2 linked regions of the Candidatus Vesicomyosocius sp. SY067_SCS001 genome follow. The protein of the gene in region 1 interacts with the protein of each later gene in a pairwise test. Links are inferred from orthologs where the notes say so. Each region holds a gene or a part of one and is shown on either strand. Other genes may lie near its edges.

Region 1 (8,459 bases):
GCTTTGTATTTTGGTTCTAAATCTTCACATTAATTTTTATAAAATTGATTTTTATAATTAAATGGCGTAACATTATTTCTTTTTTAAAAGAAAATTAATTATGCGTCAAGTAATCATAGTAGGTAACTGGAAAATGAATGCTTCTAAAGAAGCAACTAATATATTAGTAATGGAGATTTTATCTGGTATGGTAGATGTTAAATCTAAGGTAATTGTTTGTGTGCCTTTTCCTTATATGGCACAGGTTGAAGCATTAGTTGGTTGTTCGCAACTAAATTTAGGAGCACAAGATTTAAATCTTAATAAATCAGGCGCTTTTACAGGTGAAGTTAGTGTTGATATGATTAAAGATTTTGGTGCTCGATATGTTATTGTGGGTCATTCAGAACGCAGAAGTCTTTATTTTGAAAATAATGAGATTGTTGCACAAAAAGTGCAAGTTGCATTGAATAGCAATTTAACTCCGCTTTTGTGTATTGGGGAACTATTAGAAGATAGAGATTCTGGCAAGACTCAGGAAGTAGTTTCAGAACAAATTCAAGCTGTAATTGATTTGGTTGGTATTAATGCGTTTAAAAATATTATTATTGCTTATGAACCAGTTTGGGCAATTGGTACCGGTATTACTGCAACACCTCATCAAGCACAAGATATACATGCTTTTATTCGTTCAATGCTTGCCAAACATGATGATAATATTTCACAAATTACTCCGATTATTTATGGCGGTAGTATGAATCCTAGAAATGCAGCTGAATTAATGGATTGTAGAGATATTGATGGAGGTTTAATTGGGGGTGCTTCACTTAAAGCTCAAGATTTCTTACAAATTTGTAAGGCTAGTTAATGATGTCTTTTCAATTTATTTTGATTATTCATATGTTTTTAGCACTAAGTTTAATTGTTTTAATTTTAATGCAACATGGTAAAGGTGCTGATGCAGGTGCTGCTTTTGGTTCGGGTGTTTCTGGTTCGGTTTTTGGTGTACGAGGTGCAAATTCATTTCTTTATAAGTTAATTACTGGTTTATCTTTGGGCTTTTTTTTAACTAGTTTGACGTTAGCTTATTTGGCGACTCATGATAGTAGTGTTGGTAATAAGTCAATAAGTATTATGGAACAAATAACAACAGGAAAACTGGTAGCGCCTGATATTCCTACGGTTATTCCTATTTTAAATAAGTTAGATACTATTGATATTCCAAATTATTAATATAATTGATTTTCATATGGCCGGTGTGGCGGAATTGGTAGACGTGCTACCTTGAGGGGGTAGTAAGCTATGCTTGTGCCGGTTCGAGTCCGGCCATCGGCACCATGTTTAATATAGCAATATACTATTTTAGTAATAGTAATTAAGATAAATATTAGATAAGATAATAATATATTGTAAAAATAATGTAGATAAATTTTAATGTTAAGGTGAAAAAAGTATTAATAATTTTACGTTTAGTACTTATAAGATTAAAAATCTATTATTAATTGATGAAATATTGTTTTTTAACGATGTATCATTGTTTAAATTATTAGTTAATTTGAGTAATTATATTAGAAGTTTAAAAGTAGTAATCCTATTTGTTGATTTTAATATTAATACAGATTAAGACTACTAATATAAATGTTGAATAATATAATTCAGTACTTATTAAGTATATAAGAAATTTTAAAGCTTATGATTTAAGCCTATATTTTATCAAAATTTATATTGATAAAATATATCTAATAAGATAGTATATATTAAAATTGTTAATTTTAATAATTTGGTTAGATTTTTTTTGAAAATTTTATAATTAAGTGATTGATTGAATCAACTACAATAGTATGAGTGAATATGGTTAATATCTTATTTTAATAGTTTACGGCTAAAAAAGAATTCCAATAAGGATATTTTACTTTAATCAATCTTTAGATTTTAAAGTTATTATTAGTAATTTTATAAAATTTATGTAAGCAGGTGTATCGATAAAGGGTATTGATTGATTACATAAGTGTATATTTGATAATATTTGTAGATATTAAACACAATGATATAATTCTTTTTAAGTATACGATGATTGATTAGGTATTTTTATGAAGAAATTTAACTGGTTATTATTTTTTCTATTAATAATATTTAATGAATCATTTGCATTTTTGGGTGGTAATTATGGGATCTCAAATTATAATAATAAAGTAAAATATCCTTATTGGAATTCTTTAAGTTTTGTGAAATATTATAATATTGTAAGAAACCAAAATATTTGGTTAAATAGTATAAATTTTAGAATTAAAAATAGTGTTAAGCCTAGTAATTGGTTGGTATTAACTGATTTTTCTTTTACTTTTAAAAAAAATAAAATTTCACAATCTAATTTTATTATGAATAATAACACTAGTGAATATCAGAAAAATTTTTTCGAATCAATGAATACAACCTATAATGATTTAAGTTATATGTTGTTTCCTGCAGCAGTCTCTACCTTAAAGATTGAGAATCAATAGGATTAATACAATCTTATTTTGTTTTATTATTTATAAATTTAGTTATTTATTGTTAAGAGCTATTATTAATTCAGAAAGATATTGGAGAAATAGTTAAAATTTTAGATACTTGCATGAGTTGGTTATTTTGTTAAAAAGTTACTTAAGAATATTTTTAGGTGGTTAGTTCTTAAAAAGACTAAGCTTACTGATTTGTAATTAGTTTTTTTATAATTTTATTTTTAATGTAAAATATTACTCTTTTATAGAGTATATGAGATTATTGTTAATTTGATGTTTTAAGATTATGATACTTAGAATTTTTTTACAGTACTTAATGTGATTAACTAAGGGATTATTTTGTTAATTCTATATCAATTTAGTTTTCTAGTTGCTTTTTTAAAAATATATATTAGAATATTATTGACTTATAATATATTTATCGTATAATATTTCCATCAAGACTATGAGGTTTGATACTTAAACCCCTCTTAAAAAATAAGAGAGTTAATACTTTTAAATTTGGAGATTAATATGAGAAAGATAATTGTTATTTTTACTTTGGTAGCTGTTACATCAGTATCAGCTAGTTTTTTTAATAATAGCTCAAATAATAATGGTTACGGTTATGGTAGTGGTAGTGATTTAAATAATTGGGGTCCAGTGAATAGTGGTTCAAATATAGGTCCTTTTAACGGCGCTAATAATTGGGGACCTTTTGATGGTAGTTCTAATTTGGGACCTTTTAACGGTGTTAATAATTGGGGACCTTTTTCGAATAATAAAAACATGAACAATGATTCTGATTGGGGGTTCCATTATAATAATAATAATAAAATTAAAAATGTCTCTAATGCAAGTGTTGATGGAAAATATGAAGGTATTACCAATGCTAACGTTGAAGCACAAGTAGATGTATATGCTAAAGCACAAGTAGATGCATATGCTAAGGGGTATGCAGATGCTAAAGCTAATGCAACTGCTGATAGTCGTGATCAAGTGATTTCTAAGTAAAATTATTTTTTCCTTGTTGGGGTTTGTGCTTCTTGGTTAAGTTTAGTGTTTAAGGAATACAAAAGAATACTATAAATAGTATTCTTTTGTATTTACATATGGAGGAAATTTGTTTAATAAATAGTAGACATAGAAGATTGATTAAAAGAGTTTCTAAGTTAATGGATTATATTTATGGATAACTAATAAATTAGTAATATTAGTGTTACTAATATGATTATATTAATGTCTATTAAAGATATTTTATGATTTGTTATTTACTAATAAATAACATTATTGAAAAAATGATTTTGTTAAAGTTAAGATAAAGAATATTTATTCATCTTTATTTGTTTAAAATAAATTAATCGTAATCGTAAATATTTTGATCAGGTAAGTACTATTTTTTTGAAAAAAACAGAAATTAATATTTTGGTAAATAAGGTTAATAAGTACTGATTTTAAACTAGTGCTACAACCTCATCAACAAAGTTTTTTTCTTTTTTTTCAATGCCTTCACCAACTTCAAATCGTACAAAAAACTCCACTTGTGTATTGTTTAATTGCATAAGTTTTCCTATTGTTATGTCATGGTCTTTTATAAAAGGTTGACCATAAAGTGTTACCTCGTTAACAAATTTTTTCATACGACCAATAATCATTTTTTCAATAATGTTATTTGGTTTTCCAGATTTTTTGCTTTGTTCAATAAAAATTGTTTTCTCTCTTTCTAAGAGATCTGATGATAATTCTGCTTCAGTAATACATTTTGGTTTGGTAGCAGCAATATGCATTGCAATGTCTTTTGCAAGTGTTTCATCTCCATTTTTTAAAATTGTAACTACAGCAATACGATCCCTATGTTTATATGTACCAATAATACTATTATCCGTTTTGATTGTTTGTACACGTCTGATTGTAATATTTTCACCTACTTTTGCAATAATTTCTTCACGTGCTTTTTTTATTGAGTCTCCGTTGTTTAGTGGTTGAGATAAAAATTCTTCAATATTAGCAGGTGTTGTTTTCAGTGCTAACATTCCTAACATATTAACAAAGCCAATAAAAGCATCACTTTTGGTAACAAAATCAGTTTCAGAATTAACTTCTAAAATAGTAACTGTCTTTTTATTAGCGCTAATGTTAATCTTGACTAAGCCTTCAATTGTAATACGATCTGATTTTTTAGCGGCTTTGGTAGTACTTGAAGTGCGCATTAAATCAATAGCTTTTTCTATATTACCATTGGTTGCGTTTAAGGCTTTTTTACAATCCATCATGCCTGCTCCTATTCTTTGTCTTAATTTTTTAACTAAAGAGGCTGTAATTTTCATAATTAATCTCCTGTTTTTGCTGTATCTTTTAAGATATAACAATATATTGGTATAATTTGTTGTTTAGTCTTAGTATTTGTTTGAACTGTTAATAGTTGTATTTTTCTTTGTTTTAGTAGAAACAATTAAATTAGTCTTTTATTTTATTTAAGAGTTGTTAAATTTATCTTCTTAGATTTGTATTTTTCATAGGTGTGTTAGTAGCTTTTTTTACTAGTATTTGTTCAACAGATACTTTTTTAATGTTTGGTTTTTGAGTTTCTGATTTTTTAATTGAAACTTTTTTATCCATAGGCAAGCTGTAAGTAGCCTTGGTTTCTAAAATAGTGTTTGCAATTTCTCTTGCATAGAAACCAATTGCTCTGATGGAGTCATCATTACCAGGGATAACATAATCAATACCTTCAGGGTTATGGTTGGTATCTACAATACCAATAATTGGTAAGTGTAGTTTCTTAGCCTCTGCTACTGCATTTTTTTCAATTCCAGTATCAATTACAAAGACAACATCTGGAATACTTCCTAAATCTTTAATACCTCCCAGGCTACGTTCTAATTTTTTCATTTCACGCCTCATTATGAGTGCTTCTTTTTTGCCAAATTGATTAAAGTTTTCTTCTGCTAAAAATTCTAGATCTTTTAGGCGTTTAATAGAGGCTTTTATGGTTTTATAGTTAGTCATCATACCGCCTAACCAACGGTGATTGACGTATGGCATGCCACAACGTATAGCTTCTTGTTTGATAATGTTGCTTGCTGCTCTTTTTGTACCTACAAACAAGATAGATCTACCAGCTTTTACAGTTTTGCTTATAAAGTTAAGCACATCATTAAACATAGGAAGTGTTTTTTCTAGGTTGATAATATGTATACCATTACGAGTACCATAAATAAAGCGCTTCATTTTGGGGTGCCAGAAACGAGCACGGTGTCCAAAGTGTACACCAGTTTCTAGCATTTTTTTCATTGAGGTTTTTGCCATTATATTTTCTCCAAGAGAGGTTAGAGTTAGTAAAGCGCTTATTGACACCTTCTTTTAAAACTTCTACTAGTCAATTTTTTTACAAGACTCCTGAATGTCAGTTATGTGGTACATTAAAATAAATTTGGTGTCTTTACTTTTGAGCTTAGAGTCATATAACCATAAACTAAACTTTTAAATCTATTGGTATTTGTAGGTATAAATAGATTTAATCTAAAAATGTATTATACCAAGGTTAGGTTAACTCTTCAAGTTAATTAAACTTCAACAAGTTTCATGCGCATTGCATCTATGGTTACTTTGTAATTATCGGTTTTAAAGATTGCAGAGCCAGCAACAAATGTGTCTGCACCAGCTTTGGATACTTCATGAATGTTATTAATTTTTATACCGCCATCAACCTCTAAACGAATGTTTCTACCACTTGCATCAATTAGTTTTCTGACTTTACGACATTTTTCTAATGTATGAGGAATAAAGGATTGTCCACCAAAGCCAGGATTGACAGACATCAATAAAATTATGTCTAGTTTACTCATGACGTTTTCTAGTACGTGTATTGGTGTTGCAGGATTGAATACTAGGCCAGCTTTACAACCTCCTTCCTGGATCATACCTAATGTTCTATCAATATGTTCTGATGCTTCTGGGTGAAAAGTAATATATGACGCACCAGCTTTTATGAAATTAGGGATAATGTTATCAACTGGTTTAACCATTAAGTGGATATCAATTGGTGCATTAACGCCATGATTTTTAAGTGCTTCACATACCAAAGGACCGATGGTTAAATTTGGTACATAGTGATTGTCCATTACGTCAAAGTGGATGATATCAGCACCATCTTTAAGTACATTATCAACTTCTTCACCTAGCCTGGAAAAGTCTGCTGAAAGAATTGAAGGGGCAATAAAATTAGCTTGTTTCATGAGTCTCCTTGAGAGATTAATCTTGTTATTTTACTTAAATGTTAATAAACTATTTCCAGTCATTTCATCTGGTTTTTCAATATCCATCATTGCCAATAATGTTGGTGCAATGTCTGACAATGCACCTTTCCCTGGTTTCACAATATCTGCTTTTCGATTGCTAACAAAAATTAAAGGTACTGGATTATTGGTGTGTGCTGTATGTATTTCATTTGTTTGTGGGTTAATCATTTGTTCTGCATTGCCATGATCAGCAGTGATTAGCATTTCACCACCAATAGCAAACATAGCTTTGTAAATAATACCTAAGCAAGTATCAACGGCTTCAACAGCTTTAATAGTGGCGTCTAGTTTGCCAGAATGCCCTACCATATCAGTGTTAGCAAAATTGCAAATAATTAGATCATATTTTTGGCTTTCAATATTTTCAACCAATGCATCAGTGAGCTCAAATGCACTCATTTCAGGTTGTAAGTCATAAGTAGCTACATCAGGTGAAGGAATTAACACACGTTCTTCACCGTTAAAAGCTTGTTCTATGCCACCGTTGAGAAAAAAGGTTACATGTGCATATTTTTCAGTTTCGGCAATTCTAAGTTGGGTCATACCTAAATTTGATAAATATTTTCCTAGAACATTATTTAGTTTAGAAGACGGATAAGCTATTGGTAGGTTAAAGTCTTTTTTGTACTCAGTTAGACAAACAAATTGTGTCGGGACGAATGTTCCACGTGAAAACCCTTGAAAAGCTTCATCAGTAAAAGCACATGTAATTTGTCTAGCACGATCTGCACGGTAATTCATAAGAATTAACACATCACCTTTTTTTATTGAGGTTGGTGCTTTAATTGAGGTTGATTGGATAAACTCATCAGTTTCACCACGTGCGTATGCTAATTCTATAGCGTTTAAAGCAGACTTAGCTAAAAACTTTGCTTTACCTTTTGCTATAAGCTCATAAGCGCAACGTATACGTGACCAACGATTGTCTCGGTCCATTGAAAAGTATCGACCAATAAGACTAACAATTTCTCCCGTATTAAGCTCTTTTATTTTATTTTCAAGTTTTTTAATGTATTTTTTTGCACTTTTTTGTGCACAATCTCTACCGTCTGTAAATATATGTAAATAAACGTTTTTACAACCTTGTCTATGTGTCATTTCTAACATGGCGTGGATTTGTTCTTCGTGTGAGTGTACGCCACCATCAGATAAGAGTCCCATAATGTGAATAGCTTTATTGTTATCATTTGCGTATTCTAACGAGTTTCTTAGAATTGGATTTCTAAAGAAATCTCCATTTTGAAGTTCGTTATAAATTCGAGTAAAATCTTGTTTTACAATACGTCCTGCACCTAGGTTAAGATGCCCAACTTCTGAATTTCCCATTTGTTTTCCAGGTAGGCCAACATCTTTGCCACTGGTATGAATTAAAGAATGTGGGAAGGTTTGATTTAATTTATCCCAAACCGATGTATTTGCTAGTGCAATAGCATTATTTTTGGTTGTTTTAGAATAACCCCAGCCATCTAGAATTAACAATAGTTTTGTTTGTTTTTTAGATTTCATTAGTTTAATATTAAATAAGTTTATATATTATACAGAAAGTGTATAATATCACCATCTTGAACGATATATTCTTTTCCTTCTGAACGTAAATTTCCAGCTTCTTTTGCACCTTTTTCACCGTTAAATTCAATAAAATCAGAAAATGCGATGGTTTGTGCGCGAATAAAGCCTTTTTCAAGATCACTATGAATTT
Region 2 (3,731 bases), 690 kb from region 1 along the record:
GTGAATCAATGCTAACGCATTGTCAATACTGAATTTGCCCTTAGCATATAGATTTACAATATCGCGCATATGCAATACACCAGTAATATTGTCACTTGATGTGTCGTAAGTGATAAGCCTAGTATGTTGTATACGTTGTAATTGTTTTAAAATTTTATCAGGTTTGTTAATATCAATACTAATTAACTCGTGTCTAGGAATCATAATATCTTCGACTTTAACTTTTTCTAGGTCAATAATATTTAGTAACATTTTTTGATAATTAGAAGCAATAACAGGTTTAGCATCGCTAACCACCATTTTTAACTCTTCTGAGCTAACAAGATTATTGTTTGTTTCACTTTGTATACTAAATATTGTCAATATTATTTTGGATAATTGAGCAATTATCCAAACAAAAGGTTTAAATATTTTGATTAACGACTCAATGATAATGGAAACTGGTAAAGCAATTTTTTCAGGGTTTTTAGCGGCAAATGTTTTTGGTGTTGTTTCTGCAAAAACTAAGATAATAAAAGTTAATGTTAAAGAGGTTAATACAATTGAGCCTTCGCCCCATAGTTTAATGGCTAGTATTGTAGTAATACTAGAGGCAAAAATATTAACTAAGTTATTTCCTAATAGGATTGTTCCAATTAGACTGTCTAAGTTATTAAGTAAATGTTCGGTACGTTTTGCGTTTTTATTGTTTCTACTTAAGACTTTAAGTCGATAGCGATTAATTGCCATCATTGATGTTTCAGTACTAGAGAAAAATGCAGAACTTAGTATCAATCCAAAAAGTATAATACTAAGCCAAAAAGTTGAGAGTGATTCCAATCCAATTGTACTAATTTGCTATATTAAAATAACAAGTTTAATTTAAATGATTAAAAGCATTTAGTCCTGGATAAACTGCTTGTGTTCCTAATTCTTCTTCAATACGAAGAAGTCGGTTGTATTTTGCTAACCGATCTGAGCGAGAAAGAGAGCCAGTTTTGATTTGACTACAAGTATAAGCTACTGCTAAGTCAGCAATGGTGGTATCCTCAGTTTCACCAGATCTGTGTGACATAACTGAGGTGTAGCGAGCATTCATTGCTACTTTTATGGTTGCAAATGTTTCAGTTAGTGTGCCAATCTGATTTACTTTAATTAAAATAGAATTGGCAATATTTCTCTCAATACCTTGTTTTAAGATCTTACTATTGGTTACATATAAGTCATCACCAACTAATTGAACTTTATCACCGAGTTTCTTAGTTAATAAGTCCCAGCCATTCCAATCATTTTCATCCATACCGTCTTCAATTGAAATAATTGGATAGTTTTCTACCCATTTTGCTAAATAATTAACAAATTCTTCAGAGTTGAATGATTTATTTTCAGATATTAGATTGTAAGTTTTGTTATTATTATCATAAAATTCTGAACTTGCTGCATCAATACCGATAAAAATATCTTTACCTGATTTATATCCTGCATTATTAATTGCTTTTAAAATAATTTTAATAGCATCTTCATTTGAAGCTAAATTAGGGGCGAAACCACCTTCATCACCTACAGTGGTACTCATGCCTTTAATTTCTAATATTGATTTTAAATGGTGGAACACCTCAATACCATAGCGTAGTGCTTCCTTAAAACTTGGTGCACCTACAGGAATAATCATAAATTCCTGGATATCAATATTATTATTAGCATGTTCTCCACCATTAATAATATTCATCATAGGCACAGGAAGTTTGTAGTTTACTACTTGGTTTAGTGATGCATATAATGGTTTATGTTGTCTATTAGCGTTAGCATGAGCTGCTGCTAATGAAACCGATAAAATGGTATTTGCACCTAATCTTGATTTGGTTTTAGTGCCATCTAAATCAATCATTGCCTGGTCAATCTTGCTTAAATTATCAATATCAAAACCAATTAAGGTATCACAAATCTCTGTATTGACAAATTTAACAGCTTTTAAAACTCCTTTACCTAGGTAACGTGATTTATCTTCATCACGTAATTCTAGTGCTTCTTTTTGACCCGTTGATGCTCCAGATGGAACCATTGCACTACCGATTGTACCGTCATTAAGAATAACATCCGCTTCAACGGTTGGATTGCCTCTAGAATCGATAACTTCTCTTGCTCTAATTTGTTTAATTTCCATAGTTTATGTGTATTAAAATAATTGGTTATATGGTTATATGATTATATGGTTATATGGTTATATGTTTATAAGTGTGTTTAATTTCATTCAAAATAATTGATTTTTAATGCTAGTAACTTAGGCATTGTTTATATTATATAATTTTAAAGTATTCTCCTGTTATTTGACTTTAGTATTTTTATAATTAGGTTAATTTTCCTTTTATTATTTATTTTGGAACTAGACAACTTATTAGTGAATTTTACCAAAATAAAAACTTATATTGATAAGTGCAGTTAAATATTTATTTAAACTCGTTAGCAATAGATTAAGGTTTTTTAGTAAATAAATTTAAGAATACTTTGGATGCCTTTTTAATTAGCTACAGTAAAAACTTACAGATATGAAGGTCATAAATGTATTATACATTTATGAGTGATTATACAGTATTAAGGTAATAAGAACTTAATATGGTAAAAAATTAAAGAATTCAGTTACTGGCTTTACTTGTAATGTTTAACACGATAGCATTAATAATGGTGATGTAATTATTAGAGTGATTTATAAAAATTTTTCCCAGAAAAATTTTTATAAATTTTACACTGTTGTAAGTTACATTGTAAGTTACAACAAAGTTGGTTATGATATAAATAAAATTTTTTGTATGAAAATGAGTCTATAACAAAGCATTTTTTAAAAAATAAAGAGGTTGAACTATCTAATTTATTCAAAAAATGATTTCATTTTACCAAAGAAAGAGTTTGATTCAGGGTGATGTTTTTTACCACATGAGTTTGAAAATTTTTGTAGTAAGTCTTGTTGTTTTTTGCTAAGATTGATAGGTGTTTCAAGCTTAACTTTACAGATAACATCGCCAGAACCACCATGTTGAAGATGGGTGATTCCTTTATTACGTAATCGAAATAGTTTTCCAGTTTGTGTACCTGCTGGGACTTTTATGTTTAATTTATTGTCAAGTGTAGGGACCTCAACTTGTCCTCCTAATACCGCAGTTGCAAAGTCAATAGGTACTTCGCAATATAAATCACTATCTTGGCGTTCAAAAATAGCGTGTTTTTTAACATGAATTTGTACGTATAAATCACCACTAAGACCACTTCTAACACCCGCCTCACCTTCGCCGCTTAAACGAATTCGATTACCTGTATCTACCCCTGCAGGTATTTTGACAGATAGTGTTTTTTGTTTATGTACTACACCTTTTCCATGGCAATTACTACAAGTTGATTCGATTCTTTGACCTGTACCAGAACAAGTACTACAAGGACGTTGAACGGCAAAAAATCCTTGTTGTATTTGTATTTGTCCTGCACCACCACAAGTTAAGCATGTTTTAACATTAGTGCCAGGTTTTGCACCAGTACCTGAGCAAGTATCGCAAGTTTCATTTTTTGGAATACGAATTTTAACAGTAGTACCTTGTGCTGCCTCTTTTAAATCGATTTCTAAATCATAACGTAAATCTGATCCACGATTATTTGACTGTTGAGAACCACCACCAAAAATATCTCCAAAAATATCTCCAAATCCGCTGCTACTGAATGATGCGCCACTAGTGGCGTTTGCATTACCATTAATACCAGCATGT

The links.
Region 2: the proteins of rpe (region 1) and eno interact in binary tests that used the Escherichia coli proteins (3 or more experiments, as listed by UniProt). The link is inferred for Candidatus Vesicomyosocius sp. SY067_SCS001 from one-to-one orthologs.

The regions. Positions count from the first base shown.
Region 1 is NZ_CP054877.1:1,023,755-1,032,213, reverse strand. The notes cover bases 4,862-7,594. They hold rpe (ribulose-phosphate 3-epimerase), read right to left. Parts: upstream 6,698-7,594; coding sequence 6,026-6,697; downstream 4,862-6,025. Other genes in these bases: gpmI (2,3-bisphosphoglycerate-independent phosphoglycerate mutase), read right to left, coding at 6,728-7,594; rpsB (30S ribosomal protein S2), read right to left, coding at 4,950-5,768. Also shown: HUW60_RS04935 (YqhA family protein), read left to right, coding at 1-33; tpiA (triose-phosphate isomerase), read left to right, coding at 101-847; preprotein translocase subunit SecG, read left to right, coding at 850-1,212; HUW60_RS05040 (hypothetical protein), read left to right, coding at 2,358-2,480; HUW60_RS04915 (hypothetical protein), read left to right, coding at 2,994-3,473; tsf (translation elongation factor Ts), read right to left, coding at 3,914-4,786; more of gpmI, read right to left, coding at 7,595-8,266; redox-regulated ATPase YchF, read right to left, coding at 8,287-8,459. UniProt on the Escherichia coli protein: Catalyzes the reversible epimerization of D-ribulose 5-phosphate to D-xylulose 5-phosphate.
Region 2 is NZ_CP054877.1:333,323-337,053, forward strand. The notes cover bases 1-2,802. They hold eno (phosphopyruvate hydratase), read right to left. Parts: upstream 2,144-2,802; coding sequence 857-2,143; downstream 1-856. Other genes in these bases: HUW60_RS01650 (HlyC/CorC family transporter), read right to left, coding at 1-819. Also shown: molecular chaperone DnaJ, read right to left, coding at 2,846-3,731. UniProt on the Escherichia coli protein: Catalyzes the reversible conversion of 2-phosphoglycerate (2-PG) into phosphoenolpyruvate (PEP). It is essential for the degradation of carbohydrates via glycolysis.